Regions from separate parts of the Geodermatophilus sp. SYSU D00710 genome, predicted to be linked through region 2. Evidence: riboswitches for the same ligand, from Rfam matches in the RefSeq annotation. Region 2 holds a riboswitch; each other region holds the start of a gene.

Region 1 (9,228 bases), on a different contig from region 2:
CCCGCATCGTGGGCCGGATGCCGTCGGCGGCCTCGCTGGACCGGGTCGCCCACCGCACCGCGGTGTTCGGCTTCCCGATCTGGACCTTCGCCGTGATCGCCGGCGCCATCTGGGCCGAGAGCGCCTGGGGCCGCTTCTGGGGCTGGGACCCCAAGGAGACCTGGGCCTTCATCGCCTGGGTGGTCTACGCCGCCTACCTGCACGCCCGGACGACCGCCGGCTGGCGCGGCCGCCCCGCGGCCTGGGTCAACGTCGTCGGCCTGGCGGTCATGGTGTTCAACCTGCTGTACGTGAACATGGTGTCCACCGGGCTGCACAGCTACGGCGGGGTCGACTGAATCGCGTCCCATCCACCTCCCGGGTCCCTCCTACCCCTCCCGTGGGGGGTGCGGACCGCCACGGCGGGGGTCGCGTGCTCCACTTGACGCCATGACCGCACGCACGGGGGGCTCACGCACAGGAGGCTGCTGTGGGTAGGCACACCGCCGCCGACGACGCCGGCACAGACCCGATCGTCGCCGCGGCACTCGCCCGCCAGGAACCCGCGGCCGCGCTCACCCGTCACGCCTCCGCTGCCGACGAGGGCACCGATGAGGGCACCGAGAGCGGCCTGGGCTGGCCCGGGGACACCACCACCGGCGGCGGGCTGGGCTGGCCCGGGTCCCTGGACGAGGTCCTCCGCGAGACCGCCCGGATGGACGCCGTCCCCGACGTCCCCCCGGCCGGAGCGGCCGGCGACGTCGCCTCGGACGAGGCCGGTCCCGAGGCGGGGGCGGAGCCCGGCGCGCCGACCCGGCGCGGCTGGCGGCGGGTGTTCGGCGGCTCCGCCGCCTAGGAGCCGTGCACTCCGCGGAAGTGCACGAAGGGGGGCGTCGCGAGGGTCAGGCGGGGGAGCCGTCGTCGCGGCGGACGCGGCGGCCGAGCTCGCGCAGGAACTCCGGGTCGTCGTCGGGAGCCACCGGACGGGTGGCACGCGACGGGCGCGGGCGGCGGGCCGGCCGCGGCGGGCGCACGGCACCGCCGGCGGCGGCGGTCGCCCGCAGGACCAGCACGACCACGGCCACGGCGACCACCAGCAGCACCACGAACGCCACCTGGCGCACCCCCTCGGATCGGGCCTCACCGCCACTGTACGACCGCTGGGATACTGGCGGTGCGGCGCGGGACGCGCGCCCGCGCAGACCCCGCCCCGTCCGGATGGAGCCCGACATCGACGCCGTCGACCGGCAACTGATCGACCTGCTGCGCGCCAACGGCCGGGCCAGCTACGCCGAGCTCGCCCGCCAGGTCGGCCTGTCCGCCCCCGCAGTGCACGAGCGGGTCGGCAAGCTCGAGGCGGCCGGGACCATCACCGGCTACCGCGCGGTCGTCGACCCCGTCGCGCTCGGGCTCGACGTCACCGCGCTGGTCGGCGTCATCGAGAGCGACTCGGTCGACGACAACGGCGTCGAGGCGGCGCTGCGCGCGATGCCCGAGGTGGAGGACTGCTGGCGGGTGGCCGGCAGCGAGGCCTTCGTGCTCAAGGTGCGGGTGACCGACATCCCGGCACTGGAGGCGGCGATCAACGCGTTGAACCGGATCGAGGGCGTCGCCCGGACCCGCACCACCGTGGTGCTGTCGACGAAGTGGGAGGGCCGTCATGGCTGAGCAGGAGCGCACGCCGGTCACGCCGGTGGGCCCGGACGGGCGGCCCGCGGTGCGGCCGAGGGTGCTGCCCTGGCTGCTCGTGCACACCATCGGGCGGCTGGGTGTCTTCGCGCTGCTGACCGTGGTGCTGTGGATGGTGGGCCTCGACCTCTGGTCGGGCCTGCTGTTCGGCCTGCTGCTGTCGATGCCGGTGTCGTACTTCCTGCTGCGGCGTTCCCGCGAGCAGCTCAGCGTCGCGCTGGTCATGCGGTCGGAGGAGAAGCGCCGCGCCAAGGAGGAGTTCCGCGCCCGGCTCTCCGGCGACGCCGCCTGACCCGCGGAGGGGGTCAGCCCGACAGGGCGAGGCCGGCGGCGAGCAGCACCCCGGTGGCCAGCGTGAGCAGCCCGGTGGCCTGCAGCGCCGCGATGAGCGCCGGCCCGCGGCCACCCGAGAGCACGACCCGCGACGGCGGCACCGCCAGCGGGGCGGCCAGCAGCGCCAGCAGGGCCCACGGCCGGACGACGCCGATCGCGACGACGACGGCGAACGCCCCGGCCAGCAGCCCGACGTAGAGCAGGCGGGTGGCACGCTCGCCCAGCAGCACGGCCAGCGTCCGCTTGCCCACGACCGCGTCCCCGGCGATGTCGCGCAGGTTGTTGACCACCAGCAGCGCCACCGACAGCAGCCCGACGGGCACCGCGGCCGCCAGCGCCAGCCCCTCGATCCGGCCGGTCTGCGCGAACGTCGTCCCCGCGACGGCGACCAGGCCGAAGAACACGAAGACGAACACCTCGCCCAGCGCCCGGTAGCCGTAGGGGAGCGGGCCGCCGGTGTAGGTCCACGCGGCCGCGATGCAGACCGCCCCGACGGCGACCAGCCACCAGCTCGACAGCGCGGCCAGCACCAGCCCGGCGACGCCCGCGACGGTGAAGGCGAGCAGCGCGGCGGCGAGCACCCGCCGAGCCGGCGCGGCGCCCGAGCCCACCAGCCGCATCGGGCCGACCCGGTCGGCGTCGGTGCCGCGCTTCCCGTCGGAGTAGTCGTTGGCGTAGTTCACGGCCACCTGCAGGGCGAGGGCGACCAGCAGCGCCAGCAGCGCCGGCACGGGCCGGAAGCCGTCGAGCGCAGCGGCGGCGCCGGTGCCCACGAGCACGGGCGCCAGGGCCGCGGGCAGGGTGCGCGGCCGGGCGCCGGCCACCCACTGCGCGGGCGTGGCCATCAGCGGCGACCGGCCAGCGCGGCCGCCAGGCCGCGGCGGTCGGGCTTGCCGGTGTGCAGGGTGGGCACCGCGTCGACCAGGTGCAGCTCCCGCGGGGCGCTGGGTCCGCCGAGCCGCTGCGCCACCCACGGCCGCAGCGTCGCGAGGTCCGGGCTGGTCCCCGCGGCCGGGACGACGGCGGCCACCACCCGCTGCCCCCACTCCTCGTCGGGCCGGCCGAAGACGACGGCGTCGGCGACGTCGGGGTGCTCGCGCAGCACGCCCTCGACCGCCTGCGGCGCGACGTTCACCCCGCCGCTGACCACCACGTCGTCGAGTCGGCCGGTGACGGTCAGCCGCCCGTCCGGCCCGGTCGACCCCGCGTCGCGGGTGCGGAACCAGCCGCCGGCGAAGGCCTCCGCCGTCGCGCCCGGGTCGCGGCGGTAGCCCAGCGCCAGCACGGGACCGGCGACGGCGACTGCGCCCGTTCCGCCGGGTCCTGCGGCACCGTCCTCGACCCGGACCCGGACGCCGTCGAGCGGGACGCCGTCGTAGACGCAGCCGCCGCACGTCTCGGTCATCCCGTAGGTGGTCACCACGGCCACCCCCTCCCGGCGGGCCCGGGCCAGCAGGGCGGGGTCGGTGGCCGCGCCGCCCACCAGGACGGCGTCGAGGGCGCGCAGCGCGCCGGGCTCCGAGTCGAGGTACCGGCGCAGCTGGGTGGGCACCAGCGAGGCGTACCGGCGGCCGGCGGGCATCCGCGCGACCGCGGCGGCGAGGGGCTCGCCCGGCTCGAGGACCGTGGGCGCGGTGCCGGCCAGGGCCGACCGGACCAGCACCTGCAGCCCGGCGACCGCCGACACCGGCAGCGCGAGCAGCCAGGCGCCGGGTCCGCCGAGCCGGTCGGCGGTGGCGCCGGCCGAGGCCCGCAGCGCCGCCGCGGACAGCAGCACCCCGCGGCCGCCGCCGGTGGACCCGGAGGTGACGACGACGACGTCGGCGCCGTCCTCCAGCGGCTCGGCCGGCGCGAGGACCGCGCGGGCGGCCGCGGCGGCGGGACCCGACGGGAGGACGGCCACCGGCGGACCGCCGTCGAGGGCCGCGCGGACGGCGGGCAGCACGGTGCGCAGCACGTCGTCGGGATCGTCCGGCGCGGGGAGGACGGTCAGCTGCCGGGGCACGTCGAACCAGGGTACGAGGCGCGCGATCTACGCTGGCGGGCGTGATCACCGCCGCCCTCCCGCCGGGGATCGAGGAGGCGGCGGTGTGGTCGGTGCCGATGCGCACCCGCTTCCGCGGCATCGACGTGCGCGACGGCGTCCTGGTGCGCGGCCCGGCCGGCTGGGGCGAGTTCTCCCCCTTCTGGGACTACGGCACCGTCGAGAGCCGCCGCTGGTGGCCGGCCGCGGCGGAGGCCGCGCTGGAGGGCTGGCCGGCGCCGCTGCGCGACGCGGTGCCGGTGAACGTGACCGTGCCCGCGGTGGGTCCCGAGCGGGCGCGCGCGATCGTGGTGGCGTCGGGCTGCCGGACGGCGAAGGTCAAGGTGGCCGAGCCCGGGCAGACGCCGGCCGACGACCTCGCCCGCGTGGAGGCCGTCCGCGACGCGCTCGGTCCGTCCGGCGCGCTCCGGGTCGACGCCAACGCCGCCTGGGACGTCGACACCGCGGCGGCCCGCATCCGGGAGCTCGACCGGGTGGGCCTCGAGTACGTCGAGCAGCCGTGCGCGACGCTCGACGAGCTGTGCGCGCTGCGCCGGCGGATCGACGTCCGGATCGCCGCCGACGAGGCCGTCCGGCGCGCCGGCGACCCGCTCACGGTCGACCTGCGCGGGGCCTGCGACGTCGTCGTCCTCAAGGTGCAGCCGCTGGGCGGCGTGCGCGCGGCGCTGCGGGTCGCCGAGGCGCACGGATTGCCGTGCGTCGTGTCCTCGGCCCTGGAGTCCTCGGTGGGCCTCGCGGCGGGCGTCGCGCTGGCCGCCGCGCTGCCCGAGCTGCCCTTCGCCTGCGGCCTGGCCACCGGGGCGCTGCTCGACGGCGACGTGACCGGCGATCCGCTGGTGCCCGTCGACGGCACGCTGCCGGTGCGGGCGGTGGTGCCCGACCGGCGGGCCGCCGTGGCCCCGCCGGACGACGTGACCGCCCGGTGGTCGGCGCGGCTCACCGCGGTGCTCGCCGCGTGAACCCCTCCACCGCGCTGGCCCGCGTGCTGGTCGACGAGCTGGTCCGCGGCGGGGTCCGCGACGCCGTCCTCGCCCCCGGCTCGCGCTCTGCCCCGGTCGCGCTCGCGCTCGCCGCCGCCGAGCGGGCCGGCGCCGTGCGGCTGCACGTGCGCATCGACGAGCGGACCGCCTCCTTCCTCGCCCTCGGCCTGGCGCGCGCCTCCGGCCGCCCGGTGCCGGTGCTCACCACCTCCGGGACGGCGACCGCGCACCTGCACGCCGCGGTGCTCGAGGCCGACGTCAGCGGCGTCCCGCTGCTCGCGCTCACCGCCGACCGGCCGCCGGAGCTGCGGTCCACCGGTGCCAACCAGACGATCGAGCAGCCCGGCCTCTACGGCGGCGCGGTGCGCTGGGCGGCCGACGTCGGGGTGCCCGAGGCCGGGCGGGAGGCCGCGCAGAACCGCTACTGGCGCTCGGTGGTGTCGCGGGCGCTGCTGTCGGCCACCGGCGCCTTGTCAGGCGACCCCGGCCCCGTGCAGCTGAACCTGCCCTTCCGGGACCCGCTGCTGCCCGACGGGGAGCCCGGCCCGCTCGATGGCCCGTGGGCCGGTCGCGCCGGCGGTGCCCCGTGGACGGCCGGGGCGCCCGCGCCCGTCCCGGCCGGTCCGGTCGGGGACGGGCCGCGCACCCTCGTGGTGGCCGGCGACGGACCGCCCGCGGCCGGCCGGGCCTGGGCCGCCGGGGCCGCTGCTTCGGGCTGGCCGGTGGTCGCCGAGCCCAGCGGCGGAGCGTGGACCGGCGACGCCGTCCGCGGCGGGGCGCTGCTGCTCGGCGTCCCCGCCTGGCTGGACGCGCACCGGCCCGAGCGGGTCGTGGTGGTCGGCCGGCCCACGCTGTCGCGGCCGGTGTCGGCGCTGCTCGCCGACCCGCGGGTGCGGGTCGAGACGGTCGCGGCGACCCCGCGCTGGCCCGACGCGGGCCGGTCGAGCGCGCTGGTCTCGCGGGCCGCCCCGCCCGCCGGGCCGCCGTCGGACCCCGGCCGGGCCGGGAACCGGTCCGGGGCGTGGGCCGGGGCCTGGTCCGACGCCGCCGCCCGCGTCGGGACCGCCGTCGACGCGCTGCTCGACGCCGCGCCGGGCCTCACCGCCGCCCGCCTGGCCCGCGACGTCGTCGCCGCGCTGCCGGCCGGGGCGCTGCTGGTGCTCGGCTCCTCGACGCCGGTGCGCGACGTCGACCGCCTGGCCGTGCCGCGCGGCGACGTCGCCGTGCTGGCCAACCGCGGGGTGGCCGGCATCGACGGGACCGTCTCGACCGCGGTCGGGGCGGCGCTGGCGCACGGCGGCCCGACGGTGGCGCTCCTGGGCGACCTGACGTTCCTGCACGACCTGCAGGGCCTGCTCACCGGCGAGGGCGAGCCGCGTCCGGACCTCACGCTCGTCGTCCCGGACAACGACGGCGGCGGGATCTTCGCCCAGCTCGAGCCCGGCCGGGCGGCGTACGCGCGCGACTACCGGCGGGTGTTCGGGACGCCGCACGGGCGCGACCTGGCAGCGGTCGCGCAGGCGCTGGGCTGGACGGCGACGGCGGTCTCCTCGGCCGGCGAGCTGCCGGCCGCGCTGGCGGCGGGCGGGCCGCGGGTCGTCGTCGTCCGCACCGACCAGCGCGCCGAGGCCGACCTCGCCGTCGCGCTCCGGGACGCCGCCGCCCACGCCCTCGGCTGACCGGGCGGACGGGCGGTGGAGGACCGGTCCGTCCGGTGGCGTCCATCACCAGGCGACGTGCCCGCAGGGTCCCGGAGGACCGGTCGCCGGGGCCGCGCCGGACCACGTGGACCGGGGGGGCGAGGGTCCGGTGACCAGCGCGTTCCCCACTCCCGACCCGCTGGCGCCGCAGGCGGTCGGTTGGTCACGGCAGCGTCACGCGCTACCCCACGTGTCCCCTCCTAATCGGACTGTGACCGGCGACACAGCGACAGTTGCCATGACCGTAGGTAGCTTTTTGGCTGCGCTCAGCAGAACGGAGCGCGGCGCCGGTCCGCCAAACCCTGCCCACCGGTCGTCCACACCAACACCCAGGGCAGGGGTGGGGGACCCACTTCCGGCGCGCGACGGCCCACGGGGGCCGGACCCGAACGCGCCTCGGGGTGAAGCCGCGGACCGCGGCCGGGCACCGATCGCCCGAACCCGACAGCTCACCTCGCCGGCGGTGATCGGGAGATCATCACCATGCCCAAGCACCGCGCACCCCGCTACGTCCGCACCAAGAAGGTCATCGCCCGGGCCCCTGTCGCCGCCGGCGCCACCGTCGTCGGTCTCGGCGTCCTCAGCTCCCCGGCCTCCGCCTCCACCAGCCACGACTGGACCGACGTCGCCCAGTGCGAGTCCAGCGGCAACTGGAGCATCAACACCGGCAACGGCTACTACGGCGGCCTGCAGTTCAGCCAGTCCACCTGGGCCGGCTTCGGCGGCACCGAGCTCGCCGCCCGCGCCGACCTGGCCACCCCCGCCCAGCAGATCGAGATCGCCGAGCGCGTCCTCGAGGGCCAGGGCATCGGCGCCTGGCCGAGCTGCGGCAAGTACCTGACCGAGGGCACCACCGCGGCCGCCGCCGAGGCGCCCACCGCCCCCGCTCCCGCCGCCGAGGCACCCGCCCCGGCCGCCGAGGCCGGTCACTCCCACGACCACGCCGACGACGCCGCCACCGAGGACTACACCGTCCGCTGGGGCGACACCGTGAAGAAGATCGCCGCCGCCCACCAGCAGAGCTGGCGCGAGCTCTACGAGCGCAACGTCGACGTCATCGGCGGCAACCCGAACCGGATCTACCCCGGTCAGGTGCTCGCCGTCAGCGGCGCGGCCCCGGCCGAGGCCGCTCCGGCCCCGGAGGCCCCCGCCGCGACCGCCTCCGCCGGCGAGTCCGCCCCCGCGCCCGCGGTGGCCCCGCTGGCCGAGGTCGCCCCGCAGGTCGCCTCCGCGATCGCGTCGATCACCAACAGCGCCGGCCCGGTCAAGGCGGTCGTGCAGGCCGCCGCGAACGCCGTCGTGAGCAACGTGCCGGGCGCCGCCGACATCACCCTCGGCGGTACGCGCGGCAGCGCGGTCGACCCGAACGGGCACCCGTCGGGCCTGGCGCTGGACTACATGGTCATGACCGACAACGCCCTCGGTGACGCCATCGCCCAGTACCACGTCGACCACTGGGACGAGCTCGGCGTCGAGTACGTCATCTGGGAGCAGCGGATCCTGACCTCGCCCGACGGCGCGTGGAAGGCGATGGCCGACCGCGGCAGCGTGACCGCGAACCACCACGACCACGTGCACGTGAACTACGTGGGCTGATCCCCACCCCCGACGAGGGCCCGTCAGCGGCCGCGAGCCGTCCAGTGGGCGAGGTACGAGCGGTGCAGCCACGCGTCCACCCAGGCGCGGTCGGGCGCGGCCGGCACGGCCGGGCTGTCGCGCAGCGCCAGCAGCCGGGCCTCGGCGTCGTCGACCGCGGCGACCACCTCGGCCAGCGGTACCTCGCCCCGGCGGATGCTCCGCAGGTACGTGCGGTGGGGCTCGGGCACCGGCAGGGTGATCCGGCCGGTCGTCAGCAGCTCCACCCCCTGGATGCCCAGCCGCAGCGCGTGCATCGCGTACTTGACGTCGAACCCGTGCGCGGCGACGAGTTCAGGACGGTTCGTGTGCGCGCCGGCTGCGCCGGTCATCGCCGCCCGCTGGCCCCTCAGGTAGCCGAGGAAGCGGTCGGCGGCCACGCGGGAGACGAACCGGTCGGCGTGCGCCACCAGGTCCGCGCCCGCGGCCTCGCGGACGACGACCTCCTCGTCCGGCACGAACAGCAGCAGCAGGACGGTGGGGTTGCCGCCCAGCGCCAGCCGCGCCCACTTCCGCGCCGCGTACACCACGACGTCGAGGTCGCCGGCGCCCGACCGGTTGGCGAGCCCGCCGGGGCGGTCCCACGCGGTGTGCCGGTGGTACTGCTCGAACGGCACGGTCACCGTCGTCGAGAGCCCGGCGGGCACGCGCGCGGTGCCGGTGACGTACTCGGGCGGCTCGAGGCAGATGCCCATCTCGTCGCGGTCGTCCTGCCCCGTCACCAACGTGCCGTGCACGCCGGACCCCACCTGCGCGCGGAGGATCGTCCCCTGCTCGGCGATCTCCCGCGCCCGCGCCGAGGCGTGCGGGTGGTCGAAGGGCGACGGGAGCGAGCGGTCGCCGGCGATGGTCGGGACGGCGGTCACCG
Region 2 (9,228 bases):
TGGACGTCGACCCGGACACCGCCGCCCGTGCCCGCCGGGCCGTGGAGGCGATGATCGCCATCGGCGAGCCCGGCCGCGGCGGCGAATGACCCTCAGATCCGACCGAACAGGTACACCGACACCGCGACGCCGAAGACGACGATGAGCACCCGCAGTGGCGTCGCGGGGATGCGGCCGGCGATGCGGGCGCCGGTGAAGCCGCCCACCAGGCTCGCCGGCGCCGCGACGGCGACCACCTGCCAGGCGACCGGGCCGAAGAGCCCGAACACCACCAGCGTGACCGTCGCCGTCACCGCGGACAGCGCTGACTTCAGCGCGTTGGCCAGCGGCAGCCGGTGCAGTGCCGTGCCGAGGACGGCGACGAGGATCACGCCCAGCGCCCCGCCGAAGTAGCCGCCGTAGGCGGTGGCGAGGAACAGCGCGAGGTACAGCCACCGCGGGTCACGCACCGTGGCGCCGTCCCGGTCGCGCAGCCGGCGGGTGAGCAGCGGCTGCACGGCCAGCAGCAGGCTGGCCAGGAGCACCAGCACCGGGACGACGACGTCGAAGGCCGCGCTGGGCGTGGTCAGCAGCAGCACGCTGCCCGCCGTCCCACCCAGGACCGAGACGACGCCGAGGCGGGCCAGCCGCCCGCCCTGGCCGGCGTACTCGCGGCGGAACCCGGCCATCCCGCCGAGGTAGCCGGGCCACTGCGCGACCGAGTTGGTCACGTTGGCCGCGACGGTCGGCAGGCCCAGCGCCACCAGGGTGGGGAAGAGGATCAGCGAGCCGCCGCCGGCGATGGAGTTGACGACGCCCGCGGCCAGCGCCACCGCGGCGGCGACGAGCAGGTCGGCGGCGGGCACGGAGCGGCAGCCTACGGTGGCCGCATGCGACCGCCCGCGCCCGCGACCTGGCTGGCCGCCGCCCTGGGCGGTTCCGGCGTGCTGCACCTGGTGCGGCCGCGGACCTACGAGTGGCTGGTGCCACCGGAGCTCGGGGACGCGCGCGGCTGGGTGCTGGGCAGCGGGGTCGCCGAGGTGGCCACCGCCGCGCTGCTGTCCGCACCGCCGAGCCGGCGGGCCGGGGGCTGGGCGGCCGCGGTCCTGCTGGCGTCGTTCCTGCCCGCGCACCTGCACCACCTGCGGGCGGCGCGCGGGCGGCCGGCGCTGCTGGCGGCCGGGGTGGTACGGCTGCCCCTGCAGGTGCCGATGATCGCCGCGGCGCTGCGCGTGGCCCGGGGGCGGGCGTGACCCAGCCGCTGCCGGAGGACTGGGAGCGCGCGCTGGTCGTCGTCGCCCACCCCGACGACATCGAGTACGGCTGCGCGGCCGCCGTCGCCGCGTGGACCTCCGCCGGGCGCGACGTGCGCTACGTGCTGGCCACCAGCGGGGAGGCCGGCATCGCCGGTCTGCCGCCGGAGGTGGCCGGGCCGCTGCGTGAGCGGGAGCAGCGGGCGGCCGCGGCGGCGGCGGGCGTCTCGGTGGTGGAGTTCCTCGGCCATCCCGACGGCCGGCTGGTCGAGGGTCTGGACCTGCGGCGGTCGGTGGCCGCGGCGATCCGCCGGCACCGGCCGGAGCTGGTGGTGACGATGCACTTCGGGGACACCTGGACGCCGCCGGGCACCGCGCCCGCGTACTGGAACAGCGCCGACCACCGGGCGCTGGGCCGGGCGGTGCTCGACGCGGTGGGCGACGCGGCGAACGAGTGGATCTTCCCCGAACTGGCCGACCCGGTGCCGTGGCAGGGCGTGCGGTGGACCGCCGTCTCCACGCCCGTGGGGGCGACCCACACCGTCGACGTGACCGCCGTCGTCGACCGGGCGGTGGCCTCGCTGGCCGAGCACCGGCGCTACCTGCAGGCGCTGTCGGACGACCCGGTCGAGGAGCAGGCACGGCGACAGGTCGAGATGGCGACCCCGGCCGACGACGCAGGGCGCCGGGTGGCCGGCTTCGTGCTCTACGGCGGCTGACCGCGGCGCTCCTCGACGCGCACGGGCGGCCGGCCTCCCCGCGCGGTGCCCGACCTCGCGCTGCGGGGTGAGGTCGGGCACCGTGGGATGAGGCCGGCCGGTGCACGACGAAGCGTGCCGTGGGGACGCGGCCGGGGTACCGCGTCCCCACGGCCGCCGGTCAGTTGAAGCTGACGTGCACGTGGTCGTAGTGGTTGGCGGTGATCGACCCGCGGTCCTCCATCGCCTGCCAGCCGGAGCCGCCGATCATGTAGATCCGCTGCTCCCAGATGACGTAGTCGACGTTGAACCGCTCGGCGTTGTCGATCACGTACTGGGCGACGGCGTCACCCTTGGCGGAGTCGCTGTAGACCATGAAGTCGGCGGCGAGCTCCTGCGTCGGCGAGTGGCCGGGCCGGGTGAGGACCGTGGACACGCCGAAGGCCTGGGTGACCTCGGCGACGACCGGGCGGACGTGCGCCGCCCACGCGCTGTAGGCGGTGGAGGTGGGGGTCGGCTTGCCGCTCAGGTCGGTCGAGACGGGGAGCGACGCCGCCGGGGCGGGGGCCGCAGCCCCGGTGGGCACCGCGGGCGCCTCCTCGGCGGGGGCCGGCGCCGGAGCGGGGGCCTCCGCCTCGGCCGTGGACGAGGTCCGGTCCCAGCGGTCCCAGCCGCCGCGGTCCCGGTCGCGGTCCCAGTCGTGAGCCTGGGCGGCGGACTGGCCGGCGAGGCCGAAGGCGACGGCGAAGGCGCCGACGGTCAGCGACCGGCGGACGCCGGTGCGGCGAGGGGTGTTCGAGGGCATGGTGAGGAGAGCTCCTGACGGTGGTCCGTGGGGCCGCCCGCTGGTCGGGCGGGTCCCCGTTCCGGATGAGGGGTGACCTGGGGGGACGGGCAGCCGGACGCGCGACCGTGCCGAGCCCGCCGGAGGCAGGCGACGCGCAGGGCTGCCGAGGTCCGTGCCCGGGTACGCGGCGACCGGCGTAGGTGTCCAGCGGGTCGCGGCGGCGGTGTCTGGGGGTGCGAGGACGGGCGCCGCTCGGCACCCCTCGCTGCAGATCTCCGTTTCTCCCTTGGCCGCCTACCGGGTCAGCTGACGGGTTCGGGCGGGGATGCGCCCTACCCGCCCCCGAGCAGGGCTCGGGAGGCGGGACTCACCCCAGTGGTGCGGTGGGTCCCCGGTTCGCGTCGACGGGGCCGGCGCGACTCGGCGGCATCCGGCGCGGTTCCCCCGGATGGGGGAGGTGACGACCGACCAGACGCCGAAACCGTAGAGGTCTTGTGCGCTTGTGCCAACTCCGGGTCGGTGAACTGGAGGAGTTGGCTGGTGGGCCCCGGCGTGTCTTTTCACCGGGAGCGTCGCGCCGATGGCCAGGCGTCATGGGACCCCGTGCGGAGGGCCCGTAGACTGGCCGGCACGACGGACGAGTCGGCCGGGCGGTCGCGTCGGCGGGGGAGACCCCGTCGCCGAGGAACGTCCGGGCTCCACAGGGCAGGGTGGTCGCTAACGGCGACCCGGGGTGACCCGCGGGACAGTGCCACAGAGAACAGACCGCCAGCGGCTCGCCGCTGGTGAGGGTGAAACGGTGGTGTAAGAGACCACCAGCGCACCGGGTGACCGGTGCGGCTCGGTAAACCCCACCCGGAGCAAGGTCGAGAAGGGACGGCGGCTGGGCGACCGGACCGCCGTCCCGCGCAGGCGTTCGAGGGCTGCCCGCCCGAGCCTGCGGGTGGACCGCTCGAGCCCGCCGGCAACGGCGGGCCTAGATGGATGACCGCCCATCGGGAGGCCGCGAGGCGCCCGAGGACAGAACCCGGCGTACAGGCCGACTCGTCCGTCGCCCCCGCCTCCGACCTCCGGTCCCACGCTCAGCGGGCGGCGTCGGTCCGTACAGGTGGTCGTCGGCGCGACCCCCGGCCGGCGTCACACGGCTCCTCCCGGACGACGAGGCCGCGACCGTCCGGCAGGGTGTCCCGCGGTGTTCCCGGTCTGGTCGAGCGGCCCTCGGTGTGGTCCGACCGATCAGTTCGCCGCGCCGTGTCGGTCCGTAGGCCGGACACCGACTCGCGGGAGGCTGCGCCGTGCGGAAACTGACCTTCGGCATGAACGTGAGCCTGGACGGTTACATCGCCGCGCCCGGCGACGACCTCGGCTGGAGCGTGCCGAGCGACGAGCTGTTCCAGTGGTGGTCGGACCGGGTGGGGGCGACCGGGCTGGCGCTGTACGGGCGCAGACTGTGGGAGACGATGAGCTCCCACTGGCCGACCGCCGACCAGCAGCCCGGCGCCACACCGGCGCACATCGAGTACGCCCGCCGCTGGCGGGACGTGCCGAAGGTGGTGTTCTCCGCCACGATCGGCGCGGTCGACAGGAACGCCCGCCTGGTCAGCGGTGACGCCGTCACCGAGATCACCCGGCTCAAGGCCGAGGACGGCGGTCCCATGGACGTCGGCGGCGCCACCCTCGCCGCGGCGGCCATGCGGGCCGGGCTGGTCGACGAGTACGCGATCGTCACCCACCCGGTCCTGGTGGGCGGCGGCACACCGTTCTTCACGGCCCTGGACGACCGGGTGGACCTGACCCTGGTGGAGACCCGGACGTTCCCGGGCGGCGTGCTCCTGACCAGGTACGAGACCAGGCACTGAGTGCCCGACGGTGGCCTGGCGGGGGCGCCGGTCTGGCCGAGGACGGCGGTCCGGTGCCACGCTGTCGTCCTCCGCACGACCTCCGCGGTCGGTGTCGGGGTCGCCGTGTGGGGAGGGCGGATGCGGTCGGTGTCGCCGGAGCTGGTCGGCGAGCTCGACGGCGGAACGGACCGGGCCGAGTACCTGTGGGTGGTCGCCGGGACCCTGACGGACCTGCTGCACGCCGACTTCATCGGGCACGTGACGCTCGACCTCGGCAGTCGGTGGGCTCGGGTCGAGCGGCTGCCGCGGAGCGGACGGCCCGGTGGCGACGTGGCCCGGCAGTTCTTCGCCCTGGCAGAGGAGCATCCGGTGGTGCGCAGCTATCGTGCCGACCGGTCCCGCGGCGCGCCGGCTCCTCGACGGCTGAGTGACGTGGCGACCCGGGCGGAGCTGTTGCGCAGCCCGGCCTACGTCGATCTGCTCCGCCCGGGCGGCGCCGAGCACCAGCTGACCATCCTGACCGCGCGCACGGCGGCCGGCGGCCGGGGATGGACGGTGAACCGGTCGGGTGCCGACTTCACCGACGCGGAGCTGGCGTCGGCGTGCGCGCTGCAGCCGGTCCTGGCGCTGCTGGACCGGGCCGTCGGCGGGCGGTCGGCGACGACGCCGGACGGCGCGGCGGCGGCCGAGCGGCTCGGCCTCACCGCCCGCGAGGTGCAGGTCCTGGGTCACGTCGGCGACGGGTTGACCGCGGACGCCGCCGCGCGCCTGCTGCGGATCAGCCCCCGCACGGTGCACAAGCACCTGGAGAACGCCTATCGCAAGCTCGACCGCCACGACCGGCTGCTCGCCGTGGACCGGGCGCGCGAGCTCGGCATCCTCCCGCGGCCGCGACCGCAGGCCCATACGGCTACGCCTCCGACGCTGCCCCCGGCGGCCGGTACCGGACCTGCGCGGCCGTCCGCATGGCGTCCATCGTCTCGTCGACGCTCAGCAGCACCGTCGTCTCCACCGTGCTGAGCGCGCCACCGGCCGACAGGGCGAGCGCGACCGCGGCCATGGACACGTTGTCGGGGGCCTCCCACAGGGTGTAGCCGTCGTGCGGCCCGAAGGCGTACCAGAAGCCGTGGAACTGTCCCCCGACCGACTCGATGTAGGTCCGGGCGGCAGTCCGGCGGTCCTCGGGGTGCTCGATCAGCCGGGCCCACGTCTCCGGGGTGTAGCTGAACCTGGTCAGGTAGAGCGGCATCGTCGCTCCCTCCCGAGCGTCGGCGTGCGCGCGTCCGCGAGTGGAGGTCGGAGCCTACGACCGGCCAGCGCCCGGCGGGGCGGGTCGGCGTCGTCCGGGGCTCCGACGCTCATTGCGTCCTCGACGAGCCCGGTGGTGGGATCCAGCCGACGCGACACCGGGGTCGCGCCGGCCCCGAGGAGTCCTGATGGCCGAGGTCCACGGCACGTACGACGACCGGTTCCGCGGGGTGCGCGACGCGTTCTCCGCGCAGCTCGAGGGCGACGAGCTCGGTGGCTCCATCGCCGTCGACGTCGACGGGGAGACCGTCGTCGACATCTGGGGCGGCTGGCGCGACGAGGGGCGGACGACGCCCTGGACGCAGGACACGATCGTCAACGTCTGGTCGACGACGAAGACGATCACCGCCCTCGCCGTGCTGACGCTGGTCGAGCAGGGTCGGCTCGACGTGCACGCCCCCGTCGCGGAGTACTGGCCGGAGTTCGGGGCCAACGGCAAGGCGGGCATCCGCGTGGCACACCTGATGTCGCACACCTCCGGCGTGGCCGGCTGGGATCCGCCGTTCACCGTGGAGGACATGTACGACTGGGACAGCTCGGTCGCGCGGCTCGCCGCCCAGGCGCCGTGGTGGGAGCCGGGGACGGCGTCCGGCTACCACGCACAGAACCAGGGCCACCTGCTCGGCGAGGTGCTGCGACGCGTCGACGGCCGGTCGCTGAAGCAGTACGTGGCCGAGGAGCTGGCCGGTCCCTTGGGGGCGGACTTCCAGATCGGCGCTGCGCCGGAGGACGAGGGCCGCATCGCGCCGGTCGTCCCCCCGCCGCCCCTGGCGTTCGACCTGGCGGCGATGGACCCCGCCAGCCCGGTCGTCCGCTGCTTCACCGGCCCGGTGGCCGACGCGAGCAAGGCCAACACGCCCGGGTGGCGGGCCGCGGACCTGGGTGCGCTCAACGGGCACAGCAACGCCCGCGGCGTCCTCGACGTCATGCGGGTCGTGTCGCTGGGCGGCGAGGCCGGAGGCGTCCGGCTGCTGTCGGACGAGACCGTCGACCTGGCCTTCGAGGTCCAGGCCGACGGCGTCGACCTGGTCCTCGGCGTGCCGTTCCGCATGGGCATCGGCTTCGGGCTGTCGCCGTCCGCGGCCGTGCCCTACCTGCCGGGGGGCCGGGTCGCCTTCTGGGGTGGCTGGGGCGGCTCGATGATCGTGATGGACCTCGACCGCCGGGTGACGACGAGCTACATGATGAACCGGATGGCACCGGGCATCGTCGGCTCCCCGCGCGCGCAGGCCTACATCGACGCCGTCTACGCCGCGATCTGAGGGCCGGCGGGACCACCCCCCGCCACTTCCAACGTATAGCACAGCAGGGGGCTTGCGGCAAGGGCCGGGGGATGCCCCACACTCGCCCGGCCGAGGCCTGGACCTGCGGAAACGGGACGAGCGACCCCCTCCGCAGCGCCGCGTGCCCGCGCGCGCGGCCGGGCCGGGACCGGCGTCCCGCACCACGGATCGGAGCCGACGTGCCCTCCCTGACCACCAGCGCCTTCGACCTCCCCGACCACCTCGCCGCCAAGGCCGACCCGGCGCTGGTCGCGGCCGACGAGCAGCACCTCGCGGCCATCGCCGACAGCCTCGAGCAGACCGTCGCCGACCTGTCCGCCCGCCTCGACGCCGAGCGCCGGGCCCCCGACCGGGAGGGCCAGGCGGCGCTGGACCGCGACCTGGAGGTCCACCGGCTCACCGCCCGGCTGCGGACGCTGCGCCGCTTCGGCCTCGACCTGTGCCTGGGCCGCATGGTCCGGGCCGACGACCCCGAGCCCGTCTACGTGGGCCGGCTCGGCCTCACCGACCGCGCCGGCCGACGGCTGCTGGTCGACTGGCGTTCCCCCGCGGCCGAGCCGTTCTTCGGGGCCACCCACGCCGATCCGATGGGCCTGACCAGCCGCCGCCGCTACCGCTGGACCCGCGGCCGGGTCACCGACTACTGGGACGAGGTGTTCACCCCCGACGGGCTCGTCGGCCACGCCGCGCTCGACGACCAGTCCGCCTTCCTCGCCAGCCTCGGCGGCAGCCGGTCGGACCGGATGCGCGACGTGCTCGGCACCATCCAGGCCGACCAGGACGCGATCATCCGCGCCGGGTCCCACGGGGCCCTGGTCGTCGACGGCGGCCCGGGGACGGGCAAGACCGTCGTCGCCCTGCACCGCACCGCCTACCTCCTCTACTCCGACCCCCGGCTCGGTCCCGGCCGCGGCCGGGTGCTGTTCGTCGGTCCGCACCAGCCCTACCTGGCCTACGTCGCCGATGTCCTGCCCGGTCTCGGCGAGGAAGGCGTGCAGACCACCACCCTGCGCGACCTCGTCCCCGAGGGCGCCGACGCCGTCGTCGAGACCGACCCGCACGTGGCGGCCCTGAAGTCGTCCGCGCGAATGGCCGAGGCGATCGAGGCCGCCGTCCGGTTCCACGAGGAGCCGCCCACCACCGGGACGACGGTCTCGACCCCGTGGGCCGAGGTCTGGCTGGACCCCGACGACTGGGCCGAGGCGTTCGACGCGGCCGAGCCCGGCACGCCGCACAACGAGGCGCGCGAGCAGGTCTGGGAGGCGCTGCTCGCGATCCTGGTGGACGCGCACGAGGACGACGACGTCCCGGTCGACCTCCTCCGCCGGACGCTGCAGCGCGACGCCGACCTGCGGGCGGCCCTCGACCGCGCGTGGCCGCTGCTCGAGGCGGCCGACGTCGTCGGGGACCTGTGGTCGGTGCCCGCCTACCTGCGGCGGTGCGCCCCCTGGCTCGGCCGCGACGACGTCCGGGCGCTGCAGCGCGCCGACGCGCGGGCCTGGACGCTGTCCGACCTGCCGCTCCTGGACGCCACCCGCCGGCGACTCGGTGACGCCGGTGCGGCCCGGCGCCGGCGGCGGCACGACGCCGTCGTCGCCGCGGAGCACGAGCGGATGGCCGGCGTCATCGACGAGCTGATCGCGGCCGACGACTCCGAGCTGCTGCTGATGACGAGCCTGCGCCACCAGGACCTCCGCGACGCCCTGGTCGACGACGCCGCGCTGCCCACCGCCGACCCGGACCTGCTCGCCGGCCCGTTCGCGCACGTCGTCGTGGACGAGGCGCAGGAGCTGACCGACGCCGAGTGGCAGGTGCTGCTGCGCCGCTGCCCCTCCCGCAGCCTGACCGTCGTCGGCGACCGCGCGCAGGCCCGGCACGGCTTCCCGGAGTCGTGGGAGGAACGGCTCGCGCGGGTCGGGCTCGGCCCGGTGCGGATCGCCTCGCTGGGCATCAACTACCGGACGCCGGCGGAGGTGATGGCCGAGGCCGAGCCGGTCATCCGCGCCGTGCTGCCGGACGCCAACGTGCCGACGTCCGTCCGCAGCAGCGGCGTCCCCGTCGTCACCGGACCGGTCGCGG
Region 3 (9,228 bases), on a different contig from region 2:
ACCTCGCAGGACAACTACTCGGTGGCCTTCGTCGGCTACACGCCCGAGATCACCGCGAGCGTCATGGTGCTCAACCCCAAGGAGAACGAGGACGTCGGCGGCTTCGGTGGCGGCAAGGGCGCCACGATCTGGCGGGACGCGATGGAGCCGATCCTCACCGCCCGGGGCAGCGGTGAGTTCCCGCCGGCCGACGAGACGGTGGAGCACGGCAACACCCGGCCGGTGCCCGGCTGCTCGGGCGCGCGCAGCTGCGAGCGGGTCCTCGCCGAGGCCGGCTTCACGCCGCAGACGCTGCGGGTCGACAGCGACGAGCCGGCCGGCGCCTTCCTCGGGACCAGCCCGCCCCGGGGTGCCCGGGCGGTGCCCGGCCAGGTCGTGTCGATCCTGGTGAGCAACGGCAGCGACTACGTCGAGCCGGCTCCCGAGCCGGTCGCCCCCGACCCCGCTCCCGATCCCGAGCCGCCCGCCCCGGCGCCGGAGCCCGCTCCGGAACCCCCGCCCGGGCCCCCGCCGCCGGAACCGGCTCCGGAACCGGCTCCGGAACCGGCTCCAGAACCCCCGCCCGGCCCCCCGCTGCCCGGCACCGTGCCGGAGGACCCGGCCGGGGCGCTGCCGGCCCCGGGGGAGGGCGCGCCCCCGGCACCCGCGGAGCCGGCACCCGCGCCGGCCGAGGGGGCGCCCTGGAGCCCGGGGTAGTGGGCGCCGGCCTGACGCCGGGCGAGCCGCTCGTCGAGCGACTGGGTGAGCAGCCACCCGGCCAGCAGCACCAGGTGCAGCAGGAACAGCCACAGCCCGACGGCGACCACCGCCCCGACGACGACCAGGCCGCCGAACGGGGCGCCGAGGTCCAGCGGCAGGGACAGGAACAGGACGAAGCCCTGCAGGAACCCCGACAGGCAGGCCGCGGTGAACAGCGCCCCGCTGGTGAGCGCCGTCCAGCGGAAGCGCCCGCCGGACACCACGCCGTAGCCCCACAGCAGCGGCACCGTGAGGACGAACAGCACCGAGTAGTAGCCGACGGCGAGGCGGCCGACCACCGCCCCGGCGCCGTCCTCGCGGGCCAGGTCGGCCATCACCCGGGCCGCGAGCAGCAGCGGGTACAGCAGCAGCGGTGAGACGACCACCAGCGGCAGGCTCAGCAGGCGGCCGCGCCAGCCGGTCAGGCTCTCCCGGCGGGGGCTGAACCGCAGCAGCGCCCGGCGCAGCCCCTCGCCGTAGAACGTCAGCGGCACCAGTGCCAGCACGAAGCCCAGGAGGTCCAGGCGGGTGCCGGCGTCGACCAGGCGCTCGACCGCCTCCGGGGCGCCCAGTGGGGTGGGCAGCAGCTCGGTCAGCCGGGCGGCGAGCGCACGCACCTCGTCGGCCGAGGTCGCCAGCGCGGTCAGCCGCACCGCGACCAGCAGCAGCGGCACCACCGCGATGCCGGCGTAGAAGGTCAGTCCCGCCGCGATCAGGGCGAGGTCGCGCCCGCGGAGCAACTGCCGGGCGCCGGCCAGCAGGCCCCTCGTCTCGGCGCGCAGGCGGGCTGCGGTCCACCTGCGTTCCGGAGTCACCCGCCCATGCCACCAGCCCCCGCGACCGGGCGCCCGTCGGGGGGTCGGTGGACGGTCAGTCCTCGGAGGTGTCGTCGGTGGTGGGCGCGTCGTTGCCGGGGTTGGGGCCGGTCTCCTGGCACGCGGCGTCGTTCTCGTTGCTGGCGTTCTCGCCGCTCGCGTCGCAGTTGGTGGGCCCGCGGGAGAAGTCGGTGTTGTCGCCGCAGGCGGTCAGGGAGCCGAACAGCGCGAGCACGACCAGCGGCCGGGCCAGGCGCATCCGGGTGGAGGTGGACATGCCTGACTCCTACACGCCCCGGCGCCCGGCCAAACCGCCGGGGGCAGGCAGTCCGGTGACCGGGCGACCACGGAATGTCACCGATGTGATTACACCGGGGTGATTGTCACGCGTCCGTCACGGCCCTTACTCTGTGTACGTCCAACGGGGCGCTCCGTCACCGACCTGGGTGACACCCCGAGGACGCCGTCGAGCCGGTCGCCCCGTGGGGCGCCGGGCCGGGGACCCACCGCAGTCCTGGGGTGCAGCGCGTGTCCGCACGCGCCGGGCGAGTCCACGCCCGAACCCGTCAGCTAACCCGGTAGGCGGCCTGGGAAGAGGAGAACCGCCGCGTGGCGTCCCTGCGCACGTCTGTCCCCGGCATGCCCGTGACCGGCCGCCCGGCCCGCCGCCGGCAGGGTCGCCTCGCCGCCCTCGTCCTCGCCGGGGCCCTGGGGCTCGGCGTGGGGGTCGGGGTGGTCCCCTCGTCCGCCCTGGCCGAGGAGCCCACGACGGCGGCCGAGGCCGCACAGCTCGTGGCCGCCCGCGGGCACGAGCTCGAGGTCGTCACCGAGGAGTTCAACGAGGCCCGCGAGGTGCTCGCCGCGCAGCAGGCCGCGGCCGAGGCCGCCGCCGCCTCCCTCGCCCAGGCCCAGGCCGCCGCCGGCACCGCCCGCGAGCAGGTCGTCGGCATCGCCCGCTCCGCCTACACCGGCAACGGCATGGGTTCGCTGCAGGCGCTCCTGACCAGCGAGGACGCCGACGAGTTCGTCAACCGCGTCAGCCTCCTGCAGGGCGTCGCCGGCTACCAGGGCGAGCTGCTCGGCCAGGCGGTTGCCGCGACCGACACCGCCACCGCCGCCCAGGCCGCCGCCACCGATGCCGCCGTCGAGGCGCAGCGCCAGTACGACGCCGTCGCTGCCCAGCAGGCCGACCTCGAGGACCAGATCGCCGCCTACCAGGCCGACTTCGCCCGGCTGACCGCCGAGGAGCAGCGCGCCGCGCTCGAGGCCGCCGCGGCCGCGCACGCCGCCGAGGACGAGCGGGCCAGCCGCGACGACGAGCGCGAGGAGCCCGCCGCGGCGCAGCCCGCCGAGGAGGCGCCGGCAGCGGCGGCCGCGCCGGCCAGCGGCATCGCCGGCACCGTCGTGGCCACTGCCATGGCGCAGCGGGGCGACCCCTACGTGTGGGCCGCCGCCGGCCCGGACTCCTTCGACTGCTCGGGCCTGACCCAGTACGCCTTCAAGGCCGCCGGTATCAACCTCCCGCACTCGAGCCGGATGCAGTCGCAGATGGGCACCGCGGTCTCCCGGGCCGACCTGCAGCCCGGTGACCTGGTGTTCTTCTACAGCCCGGTCAGCCACGTGGGCATCTACATCGGCAACGGCCAGATGGTGCACGCGCCCACCTCGGGCGACGTCGTCAAGGTGGCCGGCGTCGACTCGATGGGCGGCTACGCCGGCGCCCGCCGCATCGGCTGAGGAAGGACCACCCTCCTCCCCGGGAGGGTGGCCGTTCCGGCGCGTTGCCGGGGTCACACCCGGTCCGGGACCTCCGGCGGAGCCTGCCGCGTTGCACCCTGCGGAGCCGCCGCCGATCCGTGAGGACCGCATCCCCGTGAACCCCCGCACCGTCGCCACCGCCTTCCGCGTCGTCGCCGTCGCCGAGGCGCTGTCCTGGGTGGGCCTGCTGGCCGGGATGTACGTGAAGTACGTGCCGGAGACCTCCGAGGTCGGCGTGCAGGTGTTCGGCCCGGTCCACGGCGCGGTGTTCGTCGCCTACGTCGTCGTGGCGCTGGTCGCGGCCCGGGTGCTCCGCTGGTCCCCGGGGACGACGCTGCTGGCGCTCGCCGCCTCGATCCCGCCGCTGGTCACCGTCGTCTTCGAGCGCTGGGCCGGCCGCACGGGGAGGCTGGCGGTCCCCGCGCGGGCCTGACCTACGGTTCCGGGCATGCCGACCGTGCTGCCCGCCACCGCCCGCACCCTGCTGGCCCGCACCGCCCGGGTGCAGCGCGACGGCCGCGCGCCGAGCCTGGTGGCCGGCGTCGTACGGGACGGCGGCCTGACGTGGTCGGCCGGCCGCGGCGACGTCGCCGAGCCGCACACCGACGTCCAGTACCGGCTCGGCTCGATCAGCAAGACGGTCACCGCGGTCGCCGTCCTGCGGCTGCGTGACGAGGGCCGGCTCGGCCTCGACGACCCGCTCGACCGGCACCTGCCCGGCACCCCGCTGGGCGACCGCTCGATCGGGCAGCTGCTGTCGCACCTGGCCGGCGCGTCCGCCGAGAGCCCCGGCGGCTGGTGGGAGCGGGTGCCCGGCGGGTCCCTGGCCGACCTGGCGCTCGGCGGGGACGACGTCGTCCTGGGCGAGGCCCGGCGCTTCCACTACTCCAACCTCGGCTTCGGCCTGCTCGGCGAGCTCGTGGCCCGGCTGCGCGGGCGGGCATGGGACGACGTGGTCACCGCCGAGGTGCTCGCGCCGCTGGGCATGACCCGGACGACGCCGCGCCCGTCCGGCCGCGCCGCGCAGGGCTGGGCCGTGCACCCGTGGGCCGACGTCGCGCTGCCCGAGCCCGAGCACCACGCCGGCGTGATGGCCGCCGCCGGTCAGCTGTGGGCCACCCTCGCCGACCTCGCCCGGTTCGCCGCGTTCCTGCTCGGCGACACCGGCGACGTGCTGTCCCCGGCCACCCTGGAGGAGATGGCGGTGCCGGCCGGCGTCGACCCGTCGTCCCCGGCCTGGTCGGCGTACGGGCTCGGGCTGCAGGTGCTGCGGGTCGACGGCCGCACGCTGACCGGGCACGGCGGCTCGATGCCGGGCTTCCTCGCCGGGGTGTTCGTCGACCGCGAGGAGGGCACCGGCGGGGTCTCCCTGGCCAACACCACCAGCGGCCTGGACGCGCTGCTGCCCGGGCTGCTCGCCGACCTGCGCGCCGCCGAGCCGCGGGTGGTCGACCCGTGGCGCCCGTCGGAGCCGCCGGTGCCGCTCGAGCAGCTCGGCGTCTGGTACTGGGGCCCGGCGCCGCACGCCCTGCGGGCGGTGGCCGGCGGACTGCTGCACCTGGGGCCGCTGCCCGGACGGGCCGGACGGGCCAGCCGCTTCCGCCGGGGCGAGGACGGCCGGTGGGTCGGGCTGGACGGCTACTACGCCGGGGAGACGCTGCGGATCGCCCCCGACCACCTCGACCTGGGCACGTTCGTCTTCACCCGGCAGCCCTACGACCCCGCGGCCCCCGTTCCCGGCGGCGTCGACCCCCGCGGCTGGACGGTGCCCTGAACCGTCGAGATCACGTGATCTCGACGCCATCGACGCCCTGGCCCGTCGAGATCACGTGATCTCGACGGGCATCGTGCACACCGTCAGGGCCGGTCGAAGGCGTCCATCGTGGTCTTGACGACGGCGCCGTAGGCCAGGTGCGGCACGAGGTCGCTGACCCAGTCGGTGGCCGACCACGTGCGGGGGTCGGTGACGCCCAGCGCCGTCATGGGACCGTTCGCGGCCACCAGCACGCCGAGGGTGGTCAGCAGCGTGCCCACCAGCGGCTGCGACCGGAACCCCGACGCCCGCGCCAGCCCGGTGAGCACGCCGACGCCGACGCCCGCGACCAGGCCGGTGATCGGCCCGAGGCCCTGGAGCCGGTTCTGCCGGTGCTCCTCGTCGCCGGGGATCGGCACGTGCGCCTTCTCGGCGAGCCTCTCCACCGTCTGCTCGGGCGTGGAGCTCGTGCCGCGGCCGCGGACGGTCATGTCCAGGTAGGTGACGGCGTTCAGCGCGGTGGACCCGGCCGCTCCCGCCGCCGCGCCGCGCAGCGCCCAGCCCAGCGTGCTGATGCCCCGCCTGCCCTTGCCGAAGGTCCCCACCGGGGTGCGCTTTGCCATGGCTCCGCCGGTACCCGGGCGCGCGACCTGCGCAAACGGCGCACCATGGGCGGGTGGACGACGCCGGCCCGGCCCTCGAGCGCGCCATCGACGCGCTGCTCGACGCCCGCGCAGCGGGGGCCACGATCTGCCCGTCGGAGGCGGCCCGCGCCGTCGACCCGGAGGGCTGGCGGGCACTCATGCCGCAGGCGCGCGCGGCCGCGGGCAGGCTGGCCGCACGCGGCGCGGTCGAGGTGACCCAGCGCGGCGCGGTGGTCGACGTCGGCACCGCGCGCGGGCCGGTGCGGATCCGGCGGGTCAGCCGCTGACCGGCAGCGGCCGGGACAGGAAGGCGGCGAGCAGCCGGGCGGTGCGGTCGACCGTGCCGGCGTGGAGCACCTCGTAGCCGTGGGTGCTCAGCGTGGGCAGGCTCAACAGGGCCGCCCGCGCCGTCTGGCCCGACGCCTGCGCCTGGGAGGCGTCGGAGTCGAAGGACTGCCACACCGCCGTCTGCGGGTCCAGGCCGAGCTCGGTGCCGACGTCGACCAGCGCGTCGGCGACGGCCCGGTCGTAGACGACGGCGTCGTCGGCGTAGGCCACCACCGGCCCGCCGTCCAGGGTGACCTGGTACTCGGGCTCCGCGGGGCCGACGTCGAGGGCGAGGGTGAGGTCGCCGGGCAGCGTCCGGGCGGCGTGAGAGGCGCCGATCCCGCCCATCTCCTCGTTGGTGGTGGCCACCAGGTACACGTCGCCGTGCGGGCGCCCGCGCAGCAGCCGCGCCGCCCCGACCAGCGCGGTCAGCGCGGCCCGGTCGTCGAGGAAGTACGAGCCGACGTGGTCGCCGAACCGGGTCAGCCCGCGCCGGTCGGCGTGCACGCAGACCCGCGTCCCCGGGTGCACCCCGGCGGCGGCGAGGTCCTCGGCCGGGCAGCCGGTGAAGACGTACACGTGCGACCAGTCCATCGCCTTGTCGCCCTGGTCGGGCTTGGTCTGCCAGATCCGCTGGCTCTCGGCGGTCGTGTGCTCCGAGCCGAGCGTGAGGACGCCGGTGAGCGTCCGGTGCCGGCCGAGGACGGCGACCGGGCCGAGGCCGAAGTTGCCCGGGTACATGACGCCCAGCGAGGTCACCCGCAGCGTGCCGTCGGGCTCGACCCGCTTGACCATCATCGACAGCTCGTCGAGGTGGGCCACGACCCGGACGGCGGGGGCGGACCGGTCCGTCCCGTGCAGGAGCGCCACGAGGTTCCCGGCGGCGTCGACGGTGACCTCGTCGGCCAGCGGCTCGAGCTCCCGCCGGACGACGTCGCGCACCGCCTCCTCGTGCCCGCCGGGGCCGTAGGTGCGGAGCAGTTCGTCGAGCAGGTCGGGCAGCGGGGTGGGCGCCTCGGAGGTCACCGGGAGCCCCTACCCCGACGGCGGGCGCTCTCCCGCCGCCCGCTCGAGCAGCGGGTCGACCCGGTGCTCCACGTAGCGGCGCAGCGCCAGGGCGGTGTCGGTGCGCTCCACACCGGGCAGCGCGAGCACCTGCTCGGTCAGCCGCCACAGGTCGTCGGCGTCGACGGCGACCACCCGCACCAGCAGGTCGGCCGCGCCCGACAGCGCCGTCACCTCCAGCACCTCGGGCATCGCGGCCAGCGCGGCCGCGACCTCCTCGAGACCGCGCTGCACCACCTGCACCGTCACGTAGGCGCCCAGCCGGTAGCCGAGGGCCTCCGGGCGCACGCGGGAGGCGAAGGGGGCGAGCAGTCCGCCGGACTCCAGCCGGGCCAGGCGCGCCTGGACGGTGTTGCGGGCCAGCCCGAGCTGCTGGGACAGCGCCAGCACCGTGGCCCGCGGGTCGGCGTCCAGCGCCTGCACGAGCCGTGCGTCGGTGGCGTCGAGGCGCTCGGGGCCGGCGGGCACGGTGGCAGTCTGACACGTCCGGAGGACGCGGGGCACGCATCCTGCTCAGTGCACCGTCGCGGGCTTGCGCATCCCGCCTCCGGGGTGGTGTGCTCCTCCGCGGCGTGGGACGTGTCACGATGTGTGAGTGGAGCCACAACCCCGGCGCCACAGGACGTCCAGCACCGCGACCGGCCGGCGACCCCGGCAGCCGCGGACGACGGCGAGGAGCAGCGCGTGAGCGTGTCGAGCGCGACCACCGAGATGGTCGACCCCGTACCCGGGGCGGCCGCGCCCCACCTGCCGCAGCAGCCCGACCTGGTGCAGCTGCTCACCCCCGAGGGCGAGCGCGTCGAGCACCCCGACTACCCGCTCGACGTCTCCGCCGACGAACTGCGCGGGCTCTACCGCGACCTCGTGCTGGTCCGGCGGTGGGACGTCGAGGCGACCGCGCTGCAGCGCCAGGGCGAGCTGGGCATCTGGGCCTCGCTGCTGGGCCAGGAGGCCGCGCAGATCGGCGCCGGCCGGGCGATGGCCCACGACGACATGGCCTTCCCGACCTACCGCGAGCACGGCGTCGCCTGGACCCGCGGGGTCGACCCGCTGCACGTCATCAGCCTCTTCCGCGGCGTGGACAACGGCGGCTGGGACCCGGTGGCGACCGGCTTCAACCTCTACACCGTGGTCATCGGCGCGCAGTGTCTGCACGCCACCGGCTACGCCATGGGCCTGCAGCGCGACGGCGCCGAGACCGCGACGCTGGCCTTCCTCGGCGACGGCGCGACCAGCCAGGGCGAGGTCAACGAGGCGCTGATCTGGGCGGCCAGCTTCTCGGCGCCGGTCGTCTTCTTCTGCCAGAACAACCAGTACGCGATCAGCGTGCCGCTGGAGCGGCAGACCCGGATCCCGCTGTACCAGCGCGCGGCCGGGTTCGGCTTCCCCGGCGTGCGGGTCGACGGCAACGACGTCCTCGCCGTGCTCGCCGTGACCCGGGCGGCGCTGACCGCCGCCCGCGAGGGCCAGGGCCCGACGTTCATCGAGGCCTTCACCTACCGGATGGGCGCGCACACCACTTCCGACGACCCCACCCGCTACCGGCTGGCCAGCGAGCTGGAGGAGTGGAAGCTGCGCGACCCGATCGCGCGCCTAAAGGCCTACGTCTCGCGCACCGGCGTCGCCGACGCCGGGTTCTTCGACGCCGTCGAGGCCGAGGCCGACGAGCTGGCGGCGCGGATCCGCTCGGGCACCACCGAGATGGCCGACCCGCCCGGGACGGCGATGTTCGACCAGGTCTACGCCGAGCAGACGCCGCTCGTCGCCGCGCAGCAGGCGGAGTTCGAGGCCTACCAGGCGTCCTTCGAGGAGGGCGGGCACTGATGTCCGAGACGCTGACCATCGGCAAGGCCCTCAACCTGGGCCTGCGCCGCGCCATGGAGGACGACGCCAAGGTCGTGCTCATGGGCGAGGACATCGGGCGCCTCGGCGGGGTCTTCCGGATCACCGACGGCCTGCAGAAGGACTTCGGCGAGGACCGCGTCGTCGACACCCCGCTGGCCGAGGCGGGCATCCTCGGCACCGCCGTCGGGCTGGCCATGCGCGGCTACCGGCCGGTCTGCGAGATCCAGTTCGACGGGTTCGTCTTCCCGGCCTACAACCAGATCGTCACGCAGGTCGCCAAGAT

The links. Region 2 has a riboswitch for cyclic di-AMP ahead of ACI78U_RS13630 (hypothetical protein). Riboswitches for the same ligand answer to the same signal wherever they lie in the genome.
Region 1: linked by a shared signal. The riboswitch ahead of ACI78U_RS05920 (transglycosylase family protein) and the one ahead of ACI78U_RS13630 (hypothetical protein) in region 2 are both predicted to bind cyclic di-AMP.
Region 3: linked by a shared signal. The riboswitch ahead of ACI78U_RS22560 (C40 family peptidase) and the one ahead of ACI78U_RS13630 (hypothetical protein) in region 2 are both predicted to bind cyclic di-AMP.

Annotation. Positions count from the first base shown of each region.
Region 1 covers NZ_JBJGYX010000008.1:106,272-115,499, reverse strand. The annotation lists gene ccsB (c-type cytochrome biogenesis protein CcsB) at 1-338, shown strand, start outside; gene ACI78U_RS05960 (hypothetical protein) at 470-835, shown strand; gene ACI78U_RS05955 (hypothetical protein) at 882-1,094, opposite strand; gene ACI78U_RS05950 (Lrp/AsnC family transcriptional regulator) at 1,198-1,647, shown strand; gene ACI78U_RS05945 (DUF4229 domain-containing protein) at 1,640-1,960, shown strand; gene ACI78U_RS05940 (1,4-dihydroxy-2-naphthoate polyprenyltransferase) at 1,974-2,846, opposite strand; gene menE (o-succinylbenzoate--CoA ligase) at 2,846-4,006, opposite strand; gene ACI78U_RS05930 (o-succinylbenzoate synthase) at 4,048-5,004, shown strand; gene menD (2-succinyl-5-enolpyruvyl-6-hydroxy-3-cyclohexene-1-carboxylic-acid synthase) at 5,001-6,704, shown strand; cyclic di-AMP (ydaO/yuaA leader) riboswitch at 7,036-7,204, shown strand; gene ACI78U_RS05920 (transglycosylase family protein) at 7,209-8,321, shown strand; gene ACI78U_RS05915 (DNA polymerase beta superfamily protein) at 8,345-9,226, opposite strand.
Region 2 covers NZ_JBJGYX010000026.1:38,654-47,881, forward strand. The annotation lists gene nadA (quinolinate synthase NadA) at 1-89, shown strand, start outside; gene ACI78U_RS13615 (sulfite exporter TauE/SafE family protein) at 93-845, opposite strand; gene ACI78U_RS13620 (DoxX family protein) at 870-1,232, shown strand; gene ACI78U_RS13625 (PIG-L deacetylase family protein) at 1,229-1,951, shown strand; gene ACI78U_RS13630 (hypothetical protein) at 2,112-2,735, opposite strand; cyclic di-AMP (ydaO/yuaA leader) riboswitch at 2,994-3,153, opposite strand; RNA gene rnpB (RNase P RNA component class A) at 3,356-3,768, shown strand; gene ACI78U_RS13640 (dihydrofolate reductase family protein) at 4,013-4,576, shown strand; gene ACI78U_RS13645 (response regulator transcription factor) at 4,697-5,578, shown strand; gene ACI78U_RS13650 (GYD domain-containing protein) at 5,469-5,807, opposite strand; gene ACI78U_RS13655 (serine hydrolase domain-containing protein) at 5,995-7,128, shown strand; gene helR (RNA polymerase recycling motor ATPase HelR) at 7,329-9,228, shown strand, end outside.
Region 3 covers NZ_JBJGYX010000075.1:6,771-15,998, reverse strand. The annotation lists gene ACI78U_RS22575 (transglycosylase domain-containing protein) at 1-696, shown strand, start outside; partial or broken gene ACI78U_RS22570 (YhjD/YihY/BrkB family envelope integrity protein) at 735-1,553, opposite strand; gene ACI78U_RS22565 (hypothetical protein) at 1,609-1,830, opposite strand; cyclic di-AMP (ydaO/yuaA leader) riboswitch at 2,020-2,155, shown strand; gene ACI78U_RS22560 (C40 family peptidase) at 2,163-3,290, shown strand; gene ACI78U_RS22555 (DUF3817 domain-containing protein) at 3,427-3,744, shown strand; gene ACI78U_RS22550 (serine hydrolase domain-containing protein) at 3,760-5,085, shown strand; gene ACI78U_RS22545 (hypothetical protein) at 5,169-5,687, opposite strand; gene ACI78U_RS22540 (DUF3253 domain-containing protein) at 5,741-5,995, shown strand; gene ACI78U_RS22535 (M42 family metallopeptidase) at 5,985-7,061, opposite strand; gene ACI78U_RS22530 (Lrp/AsnC family transcriptional regulator) at 7,071-7,568, opposite strand; gene pdhA (pyruvate dehydrogenase (acetyl-transferring) E1 component subunit alpha) at 7,785-8,924, shown strand; gene ACI78U_RS22520 (alpha-ketoacid dehydrogenase subunit beta) at 8,924-9,228, shown strand, end outside.